3 regions of the Bacillus sp. KNSH39 genome follow, and region 2 is predicted to be linked to each of the others. Evidence: a T-box and tRNA genes for the amino acid it is inferred to sense, from the RefSeq annotation. Region 2 holds a T-box; the other regions hold tRNA genes.

What was found. A T-box is a leader RNA that pairs with one kind of tRNA and senses whether it is charged. The one in region 2 lies ahead of serS (serine--tRNA ligase), so its partner is inferred to be a tRNA-Ser.
Region 1: it has a tRNA-Ser gene. The T-box ahead of serS (serine--tRNA ligase) is inferred to sense a tRNA for this amino acid. The anticodon was not compared.
Region 3: it has a tRNA-Ser gene. The T-box ahead of serS (serine--tRNA ligase) is inferred to sense a tRNA for this amino acid. The anticodon was not compared.

Annotation. Positions count from the first base shown of each region.
Region 1 is NZ_JBQXYO010000001.1:3,255,834-3,259,963, reverse strand. Features, by position in the region: rRNA gene ACUL40_RS16775 (23S ribosomal RNA) at 1-197, shown strand, start outside; rRNA gene rrf (5S ribosomal RNA) at 299-414, shown strand; tRNA gene ACUL40_RS16765 (tRNA-Val) at 419-494, shown strand; tRNA gene ACUL40_RS16760 (tRNA-Thr) at 499-574, shown strand; tRNA gene ACUL40_RS16755 (tRNA-His) at 584-659, shown strand; tRNA gene ACUL40_RS16750 (tRNA-Leu) at 682-762, shown strand; tRNA gene ACUL40_RS16745 (tRNA-Gly) at 792-866, shown strand; tRNA gene ACUL40_RS16740 (tRNA-Leu) at 883-971, shown strand; tRNA gene ACUL40_RS16735 (tRNA-Arg) at 975-1,048, shown strand; tRNA gene ACUL40_RS16730 (tRNA-Pro) at 1,059-1,132, shown strand; tRNA gene ACUL40_RS16725 (tRNA-Ala) at 1,149-1,221, shown strand; tRNA gene ACUL40_RS16720 (tRNA-Met) at 1,242-1,318, shown strand; tRNA gene ACUL40_RS16715 (tRNA-Ile) at 1,323-1,399, shown strand; tRNA gene ACUL40_RS16710 (tRNA-Ser) at 1,417-1,509, shown strand; tRNA gene ACUL40_RS16705 (tRNA-Met) at 1,537-1,613, shown strand; tRNA gene ACUL40_RS16700 (tRNA-Asp) at 1,617-1,692, shown strand; tRNA gene ACUL40_RS16695 (tRNA-Phe) at 1,705-1,780, shown strand; tRNA gene ACUL40_RS16690 (tRNA-Thr) at 1,795-1,870, shown strand; tRNA gene ACUL40_RS16685 (tRNA-Lys) at 1,881-1,956, shown strand; tRNA gene ACUL40_RS16680 (tRNA-Gly) at 1,970-2,040, shown strand; tRNA gene ACUL40_RS16675 (tRNA-Ile) at 2,051-2,127, shown strand; tRNA gene ACUL40_RS16670 (tRNA-Asn) at 2,135-2,209, shown strand; tRNA gene ACUL40_RS16665 (tRNA-Ser) at 2,217-2,307, shown strand; tRNA gene ACUL40_RS16660 (tRNA-Glu) at 2,313-2,384, shown strand; gene ACUL40_RS16655 (L-lactate dehydrogenase) at 3,132-4,076, shown strand.
Region 2 is NZ_JBQXYO010000001.1:3,875,741-3,879,870, reverse strand. Features, by position in the region: gene serS (serine--tRNA ligase) at 1-1,142, opposite strand, end outside; T-box leader at 1,194-1,415, opposite strand; gene pdxT (pyridoxal 5'-phosphate synthase glutaminase subunit PdxT) at 1,470-2,060, opposite strand; gene pdxS (pyridoxal 5'-phosphate synthase lyase subunit PdxS) at 2,079-2,966, opposite strand; gene dacA (D-alanyl-D-alanine carboxypeptidase DacA) at 3,126-4,130, opposite strand, start outside.
Region 3 is NZ_JBQXYO010000001.1:4,600,277-4,604,406, reverse strand. Features, by position in the region: tRNA gene ACUL40_RS23515 (tRNA-Glu) at 1-51, opposite strand, end outside; tRNA gene ACUL40_RS23510 (tRNA-Asn) at 53-127, opposite strand; tRNA gene ACUL40_RS23505 (tRNA-Ile) at 136-212, opposite strand; tRNA gene ACUL40_RS23500 (tRNA-Trp) at 223-293, opposite strand; tRNA gene ACUL40_RS23495 (tRNA-Thr) at 300-372, opposite strand; tRNA gene ACUL40_RS23490 (tRNA-Phe) at 382-457, opposite strand; tRNA gene ACUL40_RS23485 (tRNA-Asp) at 466-541, opposite strand; tRNA gene ACUL40_RS23480 (tRNA-Met) at 545-621, opposite strand; tRNA gene ACUL40_RS23475 (tRNA-Ser) at 642-734, opposite strand; tRNA gene ACUL40_RS23470 (tRNA-Ser) at 790-882, opposite strand; tRNA gene ACUL40_RS23465 (tRNA-Ala) at 903-975, opposite strand; tRNA gene ACUL40_RS23460 (tRNA-Pro) at 992-1,065, opposite strand; tRNA gene ACUL40_RS23455 (tRNA-Arg) at 1,076-1,149, opposite strand; tRNA gene ACUL40_RS23450 (tRNA-Leu) at 1,153-1,241, opposite strand; tRNA gene ACUL40_RS23445 (tRNA-Gly) at 1,258-1,332, opposite strand; tRNA gene ACUL40_RS23440 (tRNA-Leu) at 1,362-1,442, opposite strand; tRNA gene ACUL40_RS23435 (tRNA-Lys) at 1,457-1,532, opposite strand; tRNA gene ACUL40_RS23430 (tRNA-Gln) at 1,537-1,611, opposite strand; tRNA gene ACUL40_RS23425 (tRNA-Tyr) at 1,623-1,706, opposite strand; tRNA gene ACUL40_RS23420 (tRNA-Val) at 1,715-1,790, opposite strand; rRNA gene rrf (5S ribosomal RNA) at 1,796-1,911, opposite strand; rRNA gene ACUL40_RS23410 (23S ribosomal RNA) at 2,014-4,130, opposite strand, start outside.

The sequences.
Region 1 (4,130 bases), 620 kb from region 2:
CCAAGGGCATAGCTGGGTAGCTATGTGCGGAAGGGATAAGTGCTGAAAGCATCTAAGCATGAAGCCCCCCTCAAGATGAGATTTCCCATAGCGTAAGCTAGTAAGATCCCTGAAAGATGATCAGGTTGATAGGTTCGAGGTGGAAGCATGGTGACATGTGGAGCTGACGAATACTAATAGATCGAGGACTTAACCATATAATATGAAGCAATGTTATCTAGTTTTGAAAGAATATAAAAAACTTGTTGACTTTCGAAAGTAAATGAGTTATAATAATTCTTGTCTTAAATGAATACAGTCTGGTAATGATGGCAGAGAGGTCACACCCGTTCCCATACCGAACACGGAAGTTAAGCTCTCTAGCGCCGATGGTAGTTGGGACCTTGTCCCTGTGAGAGTAGGACGTTGCCAGGCAAATGGAGGATTAGCTCAGCTGGGAGAGCACCTGCCTTACAAGCAGGGGGTCGGCGGTTCGATCCCGTCATCCTCCACCATTTAGCCGACTTAGCTCAATTGGTAGAGCAACTGACTTGTAATCAGTAGGTTGGGGGTTCAAGTCCTCTAGTCGGCACCAGAAATCATGGCGGTTGTGGCGAAGTGGTTAACGCACCGGATTGTGGCTCCGGCATTCGTGGGTTCGATTCCCATCAGTCGCCCCATTTTTCTTAAATAAATTAATATGCGGGTGTGGCGGAATTGGCAGACGCACCAGACTTAGGATCTGGCGCCTTTGGCGTGGGGGTTCGACTCCCTTCACCCGCACTTTTAATTAAATAACTCATACATGTCTTGCGGAAGTAGTTCAGTGGTAGAATACAACCTTGCCAAGGTTGGGGTCGCGGGTTCGAATCCCGTCTTCCGCTCCAATTTTCAATATGACATGCCGGGGTGGCGGAACAGGCAGACGCACAGGACTTAAAATCCTGCGGTGGGTGACCACCGTGCGGGTTCGACCCCCGCCCTCGGCACCATATGCGCCCGTAGCTCAATTGGATAGAGCGTTTGACTACGGATCAAGAGGTTAGGGGTTCGACTCCTCTCGGGCGCGCTTTTATTAACGGGAAGTGGCTCAGCTTGGTAGAGCACCTGGTTTGGGACCAGGGGGTCGCAGGTTCAAATCCTGTCTTCCCGATATTCCTAAAAAACATGGGGCCTTAGCTCAGCTGGGAGAGCGCCTGCCTTGCACGCAGGAGGTCAGCGGTTCGATCCCGCTAGGCTCCACTTATATTAATATCATTTATGGCGGTGTAGCTCAGCTGGCTAGAGCGTACGGTTCATACCCGTGAGGTCGGGGGTTCGATCCCCTCCGCCGCTACCATAAAGGACCTTTAGCTCAGCTGGTTAGAGCAGACGGCTCATAACCGTCCGGTCGTAGGTTCGAGTCCTACAAGGTCCACCATTAGACGTATATATCTCGGAGGTATACCCAAGTTCGGCTGAAGGGATCGGTCTTGAAAACCGACAGGCGGCGAGAGTCGCGCGGGGGTTCGAATCCCTCTACCTCCTCCATTTTTTCTAAAGTAAATATTTTATCATCGCGGGGTGGAGCAGCACGGTAGCTCGTCGGGCTCATAACCCGAAGGTCGCAGGTTCAAATCCTGTCCCCGCAACCAAATGGTCCCGTGGTGTAGTGGTTAACATGCCTGCCTGTCACGCAGGAGATCGCCGGTTCGACCCCGGTCGGGACCGCCATTTTTACATAAAGGCTCGGTAGCTCAGTCGGTAGAGCAGAGGACTGAAAATCCTCGTGTCGGCGGTTCGATTCCGTCCCGAGCCACCATTTTGAAAACGCAAGCCGACTTAGCTCAATTGGTAGAGCAACTGACTTGTAATCAGTAGGTTGGGGGTTCAAGTCCTCTAGTCGGCACCACTTTCAAAATGAGCCATTAGCTCAGTTGGTAGAGCATCTGACTTTTAATCAGAGGGTCGAAGGTTCGAGTCCTTCATGGCTCACCATTTACAATTTAATGCGGGTGTAGTTTAGTGGTAAAACAAGAGCCTTCCAAGCTCTGGTCGAGAGTTCGATTCTCTTCACCCGCTTTTCAATTATGGGCCTATAGCTCAGCTGGTTAGAGCGCACGCCTGATAAGCGTGAGGTCGATGGTTCGAGTCCATTTAGGCCCACCATAATTGTTCCGCAGTAGCTCAGTGGTAGAGCTATCGGCTGTTAACCGATCGGTCGTAGGTTCGAGTCCTACCTGCGGAGCCATATTTATAGAGAAGTACCCAAGTGGCTCAAGGGGCTCCCCTGCTAAGGGAGTAGATCGCGAACGCGGTGCGAGGGTTCGAATCCCTTCTTCTCTGCCAGAACTGGCCCGTTGGTCAAGTGGTTAAGACACCGCCCTTTCACGGCGGTAACACGGGTTCGAATCCCGTACGGGTCATACTAAAAGAGATAGCATAATCTGCTATCTCTTTTTTGTTGTATAAAAATGGACTTTGGATAGTCTGCTTTTTTATGCAATAGAAGAAATATGAAGTATTCGCTGTTGCAGTTGGGTACATAGAGAGCGGTAAATACAATCATGTTAATTATTTGGACCTGTATGAATATGAAGGAATTAACTTCAACTTGAACTTTTACCCCAGCTGTATGGCTGTAGCCTCCTACACTTGGAGAAACCGATGAAAATGCATCTGGGAGCTACTGTGGAAAATAAATAATATATAGAAGAAGCTGCTTTCTCTCAATAGCTGTGATCTACTGAAGACAGCTTTTTTATGTTGTCAGTATTGTCGAGTTTTGTCGGTAAGTCGATATATTGCAAAAATCGCTGATATAATTTGAGTTACGATCGATAAATTTTAATAATCGCTGATATATTTGGAGTTACGGTCGATATATTCTAAAAATCGCTGGTATAATTTCACTTACCGACAAAAACCACAAGAAAATCCCTTTCACAATCTAAAGAAAACGCCTCCATTGAAATGGATTCCACACCTATTCCAATAACTTTACACTCTATGTGAAAAAGTTCACAAATAGGTCATAATTTGTGAAGTAATTCACAATAATACGTGCTACAATATGAATGTAAAGAAGTTAAACAACATTAAATTAGTATTTTAATTAATTACTTAAACAATCATAAAAAAATATATGTGAACAATAGAGAGGGGAAATTACCATGAAAAAAGGTATCAATCGTGTAGTATTAGTAGGAACAGGAGCTGTAGGTTGTAGTTACGCTTACTCAATGATCAACCAAGGTGTAGCTGAAGAATTCGTATTAGTAGATGTTAATGAAGCAAAAGCAGAAGGGGAAGCAATGGACTTAAGCCATGCGGTACCATTCTCTCCATCACCAACAAAAGTTTGGAGCGGTAGCTATGCAGATTGTAAAGATGCAGATTTAGTTGTTATCACTGCTGGGTTACCACAAAAGCCAGGTGAAACTCGTTTAGACTTAGTTGAGAAAAATACAAAGATCTTTAAACAAATCGTTCGAGGCATTATGGATAGCGGATTCGATGGAATCTTCTTAATCGCAACTAACCCAGTTGATATTTTAACTTACGTAACTTGGAAAGAATCTGGTTTACCGAAAGAGCGCGTAATCGGTTCTGGTACTACTTTAGACTCTGCTCGTTTCCGTTACATGTTAGGTGACTACTTAGATGTAGATCCACGTAACGTTCATGCTTACATCGTTGGTGAACACGGTGACACTGAACTTCCAGTATGGAGCCACGCTACTATCGGTGTACAAAAATTAGAAACAATCTTAGCTAACAACGAACAGTACAAACAAGAAGACTTAGACAAAATCTTCGAAAACGTACGTGATGCAGCTTACCATATCATCGAGCGTAAAGGTGCAACTTACTACGGAATCGGTATGTCACTACTTCGTGTAACTAAAGCAATCTTAAACAACGAGAACAGCGTATTAACTGTATCTGCATACCTTGAAGGTCAATACGGCGAGAAAGATGCTTACGTAGGTGTTCCAGCTGTAATTAACCGCGAAGGTGTACGTGAAATCGTAGAACTTGAGCTAAATGAAGATGAAAAAGCGAAGTTCGCTCATTCTGTAAAAGTATTAAAAGAAACAATGGCACCAGTACTATAATAATTGCTAAATAGTTCAGAGGTGGGAAACTGCTTCTTACCTCTGAACTTATAT
Region 2 (4,130 bases):
GTATGAACATGTTCTGGTTTTCCATTTGGTTCACGGCGGAAACGGATATTTGCACGTCTCGCTTGGAAAGCTTCAAAATTACTACAAGAAGAAATTTCACGATATGTGCCATAGCTTGGAATCCATACTTCAATATCGTATTTCTTCGCTGCTGTAAATCCTAAATCGCCTGTGCACATGCTCATAACGCGATATGGCAACTCTAATAATTGTAACACGCGTTCTGCATCATTTGTTAACTTTTCTAACTCTTCATAAGAATCTTCTGGTTTTACGAACTTCACAAGCTCTACTTTATTGAACTGATGCTGGCGAATTAAACCACGTGTGTCACGCCCAGCTGAACCTGCTTCAGAACGGAAGCAAGAGCTAAATGCAGCATATCTTATAGGCAATTGCTCTTTATTTAAAATCTCATCACGATGCATATTCGTTACAGGTACTTCAGCTGTTGGAATTAAGAAGTAATCTTCACTTTCAATACGGAATGCATCTTCTTCAAACTTTGGAAGTTGTCCTGTTCCTGTCATACTTGCACGGTTTACCATATATGGAGGTAATACTTCTTCATATCCATGCTCATCAGTATGAAGATCAAGCATAAAGCTAATTAAAGCACGCTCTAATCTTGCACCAGCACCTTTGTAAAATACGAAGCGGCTTCCTGTTACTTTCCCAGCGCGTTCAAAATCTAAAATTCCTAAATCAGTAGCAAGATCCCAATGTGGTTTTGGCTCATAAGTAAATTCTTTCACTTCTCCCCAAGTACGTGCTACTACATTATCATCCTCTGTTTCACCAACTGGAGCAGATTCATGAGGGATATTTGGAATAGATAACATTAATCTTTCTAAGTCTTCTTCAACTGTACGAAGTTCGTTATCAAGATCCTTTACTTTTTCTCCAACTTCACGCATTTCTAAAATTAGAGCTTCTGCATCTTTCTTTTCGCGCTTTAATACAGAAATTTGTTGAGATACTTCGTTACGTTTACTTTTTAATTCTTCTGTCTGAACAAGTAGTTCTCTTCTTCTCGTATCCAATTCTTCAAAACGTCCGAAATCAGTTAAATCTTCGCCTCTATGCTGTAATTTCGCTTTTACTTCTTCAAAGTTTGTACGTAAAAATTTAATATCAAGCATTATATACTCCTCCTTTTATTTTATAAAACACAAAAAACTCCCGTCCCTATATAAAGGGACGGGAGTTAACCCGCGTTGCCACCCTAGTTGAAAGCATTACCGCTTTCCTCTCAAGTAGAAATAACGGCTCTTCACCGGGAATGCTTACTAATCCAAAAGATATTCCACATTCCATTCCAGGATGGATTCACAAACTGTTTCTATCGATTTCCACCAACCATCGACTCTCTATAAGAAACGACATTTGTTACTATTTCCTATCAACACGCTTATTTTATAAAATTGTTACCATCAATTTACTATAATCTTATACAAGTTGCAAGTTACTTATACAACTTTTTTCATTTTCGCTTCTTTTACCATTTCAACAAAGTATGCTGTCACACGATGATCATCTGTTAATTCCGGATGGAATGAAGCAGCTAAAAACTGATCTTGTCTTACCGCTACCATTCGGTCACCATGCTTAGAAAGCACTTCAACATTATCAGCTACTTCTACAACATACGGCGCACGGATAAATACACCAACGAAGTCTTCACCCACGCCTTCAATTGAAAGCGCAGCCTCAAAACTATCCTTTTGGCGTCCGAACGCATTGCGCTCAACTGTAATATCCATAGCACCAATATGTGCTTCTTCATAGCCAATAAGTGTTTTCGCAAGAAGAATCATCCCTGCACATGTACCAAACATTGGTTTACCAGACTTTGCAAATGTACGAAGTGGTTCCATGAAAGCATACTTATCAATAAGACGGCGCATTGTTGTACTTTCACCGCCCGGTAAAATAAGACCATCAATCTCTTCAAGTTGCTCTATACGCTTTACAACAACAGCTTCTGCACCACTTGCTTCAACTGATTTTACATGCTCACGAACTGCACCTTGAAGACCTAGTACACCGATTTTCACCATTTTAAAGTTCTCCTTTAATTACCATCCACGCTCTTGCATGCGTTGTTCTGGTAATAACGTTGAAATTTCGACACCCTTCATTGCATTACCTAATCCTTTAGAAAGGCTTGCAATTAGTTCGTAATCTTCATAATGAGTCGTTGCTTCAACGATTGCACGTGCAAATTTCTCTGGGTTTTCTGATTTGAAGATACCAGATCCAACAAATACCCCATCAGCACCAAGTTGCATCATTAATGCTGCATCTGCTGGTGTTGCTACACCACCTGCCGCAAAGTTTACAACTGGTAAGCGACCAAGACGTTTAATTTCAAGTAATACTTCGTAAGGAGCGCCAGTATTTTTTGCATATGTCATTAACTCATCTTCACGTAGACTCGCAACTTGACGGATTTCTGCATTGACTTGGCGCATATGACGCACTGCCTCTACAATGTTTCCTGTTCCTGGTTCACCTTTTGTACGAAGCATAGATGCACCTTCTGCAATACGACGTGCAGCTTCTCCGATATCACGGCAACCACATACAAATGGAACTGTGTAATCACGTTTATTTAAATGGTATACTTCATCAGCAGGAGTTAATACTTCACTCTCATCGATATAGTCTACCCCTAATGATTCTAATACACGTGCTTCTACAAGGTGACCGATACGGCATTTTGCCATAACCGGAATTGACACCGCACCCATAACTTCTTCAACAATTGTTGGGTCTGCCATACGAGAAACGCCACCTGCTGCACGAATATCTGCTGGTACACGCTCTAATGCCATAACGGCAACTGCGCCTGCCTCTTCTGCAATTTTTGCTTGTTCAGCGTTAACTACGTCCATAATAACGCCGCCTTTTTGCATTTCTGCCATTCCACGTTTTACACGTTCTGTCCCTGTTACATTTGTCATGTACAAAAACCCCCCTAGGTGAATTGCTTTCCCCCGTTAAAGGCGAAAATTAAGAATACTCTTACATTCTACCACTAACTATCAGATGCTTGTCTACTACTTTTTCATAAAGTCGGTATGAAAAATAGGAATAAAAAAAGCTCCTATCGTGAGGAGCTTTTAAAACCAACCTTTTACTGTATCAACAGCACTATTCCACATACCACTAAAGAATGAACCAATTCCGCGCATAGCACGAGTAAACCAGTTTGCTTCTTCTACTTCAGATGTCGTTACAAGATCCACTTGCAGTGACTTACCAGTTAAAAATCCAGGGTCGTTTGTATCTTTTGGCGTAATTACCATTTGACCAAGCGCAGCTCCCTTTTTAATAGGTGCTTCTTGTCCCTTACTTGATTCTTTTAATTCTGTTTTATAAACATCTTTACTTCCTTTTGGCACTGGAAGTGAAATAGCTTGTTTCGTTTGAACTGCTACATCTTTATCTTTCGCATTTTCTACTCGTACTGTTTCTTGTCCTTTTACTGAAGAACCTTTTTTATACATTTGTTTCACTTCAAAGTTAGCAAATCCATAATCATATAGCTTCTTTGTTTCATCAAAACGTGCTGTATGAGAACTTGTTTTAATAACTACAGAAATAAAACGCATTCCGTTTCTTTCAACCGTACCAGTGAAGCAATCTCCTGCTTCTGGAGTTGAGCCTGTTTTTAGGCCATCTACGCCATCATATTCTTTAACTAAGCCCTTTAACATCCAGTTCCAGTTCGACATTCCAAACTTCTCTTTTTCTGGACGGAATTCTTTTTTAGGGATTTTTGCTGTATCTAACACTTTTGGATAATCTTTAATTAAATGTTGTGCTAAAGTTGCAACATCCTTTGCAGACATTTTATTTTCTTCATCCGCTGTTGTTCCTTCAGGATGCATTCCCTTTAAATCTTTATTCGTTAAACCTGTAGAATTGACAAATTTATAATTTTTTAACCCTAGTTCTTTCGATTTGTCATTCATCATTTTTACGAAGTCTACTTCTTTACCTGCAATTGCTTCTGCTAATGCAATTGTTGCACCATTTGCAGAAAAGATTGCCATTGCTTCGTATAACTCTTTTACTGTATAAGAGCCACCATTTTCTAATGCAACATTTGATAATGAAGCATC
Region 3 (4,130 bases), 720 kb from region 2:
CCGTGTTACCGCCGTGAAAGGGCGGTGTCTTAACCACTTGACCAACGGGCCATGGCTCCGCAGGTAGGACTCGAACCTACGACCGATCGGTTAACAGCCGATAGCTCTACCACTGAGCTACTGCGGAATAATATATGGTGGGCCTAAATGGACTCGAACCATCGACCTCACGCTTATCAGGCGTGCGCTCTAACCAGCTGAGCTATAGGCCCATATACTTTACAGGGGCAGTAGGAATCGAACCCACACTGGAGGTTTTGGAGACCTCAGTTCTACCTTTAAACTATGCCCCTAAATGATGCCGGCTAGAGGACTTGAACCCCCAACCTACTGATTACAAGTCAGTTGCTCTACCAATTGAGCTAAGCCGGCATAAAAAAATGGTGGCTCGGGACGGAATCGAACCGCCGACACGAGGATTTTCAGTCCTCTGCTCTACCGACTGAGCTACCGAGCCAACATAAATGGCGGTCCCGACCGGGGTCGAACCGGCGATCTCCTGCGTGACAGGCAGGCATGTTAACCACTACACCACGGGACCATTTGGTTGCGGGGACAGGATTTGAACCTGCGACCTTCGGGTTATGAGCCCGACGAGCTACCGTGCTGCTCCACCCCGCGACAATATAAAGTTTTAAAAATGGAGGAGGTAGAGGGATTCGAACCCCCGCGCGACTCTCGCCGCCTGTCGGTTTTCAAGACCGATCCCTTCAGCCGAACTTGGGTATACCTCCATGAAGGAAAAAATAAATATTTTATTATTATATGTCTAAGCCATTAAAGAAAAAATGGAGGAGGTAGAGGGATTCGAACCCCCGCGCGATTCTCACCGCCTGTCGGTTTTCAAGACCGATCCCTTCAGCCGAACTTGGGTATACCTCCGAGACATATATTAAATAAAGTGGAGCCTAGCGGGATCGAACCGCTGACCTCCTGCGTGCAAGGCAGGCGCTCTCCCAGCTGAGCTAAGGCCCCATGTTTTTTGGGAATATCGGGAAGACAGGATTTGAACCTGCGACCCCCTGGTCCCAAACCAGGTGCTCTACCAAGCTGAGCCACTTCCCGTTAATAAAAGCGCGCCCGAGAGGAGTCGAACCCCTAACCTCTTGATCCGTAGTCAAACGCTCTATCCAATTGAGCTACGGGCGCATATGGTGCCGAGGGCGGGGGTCGAACCCGCACGGTGGTCACCCACCGCAGGATTTTAAGTCCTGTGCGTCTGCCTGTTCCGCCACCCCGGCATGTCATATTGAAAATTGGAGCGGAAGACGGGATTCGAACCCGCGACCCCAACCTTGGCAAGGTTGTATTCTACCACTGAACTACTTCCGCAAGACATGTATGAGTTATTTTATTAAAAGTGCGGGTGAAGGGAGTCGAACCCCCACGCCAAAGGCGCTAGATCCTAAGTCTAGTGCGTCTGCCAATTCCGCCACACCCGCATATTTCATTAAAATGGTGAGCCATGAAGGACTCGAACCTTCGACCCTCTGATTAAAAGTCAGATGCTCTACCAACTGAGCTAATGGCTCTTAATGGCTGGGCTAGCTGGATTCGAACCAGCGCATGACGGAGTCAAAGTCCGTTGCCTTACCGCTTGGCTATAGCCCATTAATTAAGAATGGTGGAGGGGGGCAGATTCGAACTGCCGAACCCGAAGGAGCGGATTTACAGTCCGCCGCGTTTAGCCACTTCGCTACCCCTCCGACATATATGGTGGAGGATGACGGGATCGAACCGCCGACCCCCTGCTTGTAAGGCAGGTGCTCTCCCAGCTGAGCTAATCCTCCATTTTGCCTGGCAACGTCCTACTCTCACAGGGACAAGGTCCCAACTACCATCGGCGCTAGAGAGCTTAACTTCCGTGTTCGGTATGGGAACGGGTGTGACCTCTCTGCCATCATTACCAGACTGTATTCATTTAAGACAAGAATCATTGTAACTCATTTGACCTCGAAAGTCAACAAGTTTTTTATATTCTTTCAAAACTAGATAACATTTGCTACATATTATATGGTTAAGTCCTCGATCTATTAGTATTCGTCAGCTCCACATGTCACCATGCTTCCACCTCGAACCTATCAACCTGATCATCTTTCAGGGATCTTACTAGCTTACGCTATGGGAAATCTCATCTTGAGGGGGGCTTCATGCTTAGATGCTTTCAGCACTTATCCCTTCCGCACATAGCTACCCAGCTATGCCCTTGGCAGAACAACTGGTACACCAGCGGTGCGTCCATCCCGGTCCTCTCGTACTAAGGACAGCTCCTCTCAAATTTCCTACGCCCACGACGGATAGGGACCGAACTGTCTCACGACGTTCTGAACCCAGCTCGCGTACCGCTTTAATGGGCGAACAGCCCAACCCTTGGGACCGACTACAGCCCCAGGATGCGATGAGCCGACATCGAGGTGCCAAACCTCCCCGTCGATGTGGACTCTTGGGGGAGATAAGCCTGTTATCCCCGGGGTAGCTTTTATCCGTTGAGCGATGGCCCTTCCATGCGGAACCACCGGATCACTAAGCCCGACTTTCGTCCCTGCTCGACTTGTAGGTCTCGCAGTCAAGCTCCCTTATGCCTTTGCACTCTACGAATGATTTCCAACCATTCTGAGGGAACCTTTGGGCGCCTCCGTTACACTTTAGGAGGCGACCGCCCCAGTCAAACTGCCCACCTGACACTGTCTCCCGGGTCGATAAGACCCGTAGGTTAGAATTTCAATACAGTCAGGGCGGTATCCCACCAGCGCCTCCACCGAAGCTAGCGCTCCGGTTTCAATGGCTCCCGCCTATCCTGTACAAACTGTACCAAAATTCAATATCAGGCTACAGTAAAGCTCCACGGGGTCTTTCCGTCCTGTCGCGGGTAACCTGCATCTTCACAGGTACTATAATTTCACCGAGTCTCTGGTTGAGACAGTGCCCAAATCGTTACACCTTTCGTGCGGGTCGGAACTTACCCGACAAGGAATTTCGCTACCTTAGGACCGTTATAGTTACGGCCGCCGTTTACTGGGGCTTCAGTTCAGAGCTTCGCTTACGCTAACCCCTCTCCTTAACCTTCCAGCACCGGGCAGGTGTCACCCCCTATACTTCGCCTTACGGCTTCGCAGAGAGCTGTGTTTTTGCTAAACAGTCGCTTGGGCCTATTCACTGCGGCTTTCCGTTAAGAAAGCACCCCTTCTCCCGAAGTTACGGGGTCATTTTGCCGAGTTCCTTAACCAGAGTTCTCTCGCACACCTTAGGATTCTCTCCTCGCCTACCTGTGTCGGTTTGCGGTACAGGCACCTTTTATCTCGCTAGAAGCTTTTCTTGGCAGCGGGGAATCAAAGACTTCGCTCCATAAGGAGCTTCCCCATCACAGCTCAGCCTTTACGATAAGCGGATTTGCCTACTTATCAGCCTAACTGCTTGGACGTGCACAACCAATCGCACGCTTCTTCTATCCTTCTGCGTCCCTCCATTGCTCAAACGATAAAGAGGTGGTACAGGAATATCAACCTGTTGTCCATCGCCTACGCCTGTCGGCCTCGGCTTAGGTCCTGACTAACCCTGAGCGGACGAGCCTTCCTCAGGAAACCTTAGGCATTCGGTGGACGGGATTCTCACCCGTCTTTCGCTACTCATACCGGCATTCTCACTTCTAAGCACTCCACCAGTCCTTCCGGTCTGACTTCACTGTCCTTAGAACGCTCCCCTACCACTGATACCATTGGTATCAATCCGCAGCTTCGGTGGTGTATTTAGCCCCGGTACATTTTCGGCGCAGAGTCACTCGACTAGTGAGCTATTACGCACTCTTTAAATGGTGGCTGCTTCTAAGCCAACATCCTAGTTGTCTAAGCAACTCCACATCCTTTTCCACTTAATACACACTTTGGGACCTTAGCTGGCGGTCTGGGCTGTTTCCCTTTTGACTACGGATCTTATCACTCGCAGTCTGACTCCTAAGGATAAGTCATTGGCATTCGGAGTTTGACTGAATTCGGTAATCCGATGAGGACCCCTAGTCCAATCAGTGCTCTACCTCCAAGACTCTTACACTTAAGGCTAGCCCTAAAGCTATTTCGGGGAGAACCAGCTATCTCCAGGTTCGATTGGAATTTCTCCGCTACCCACACCTCATC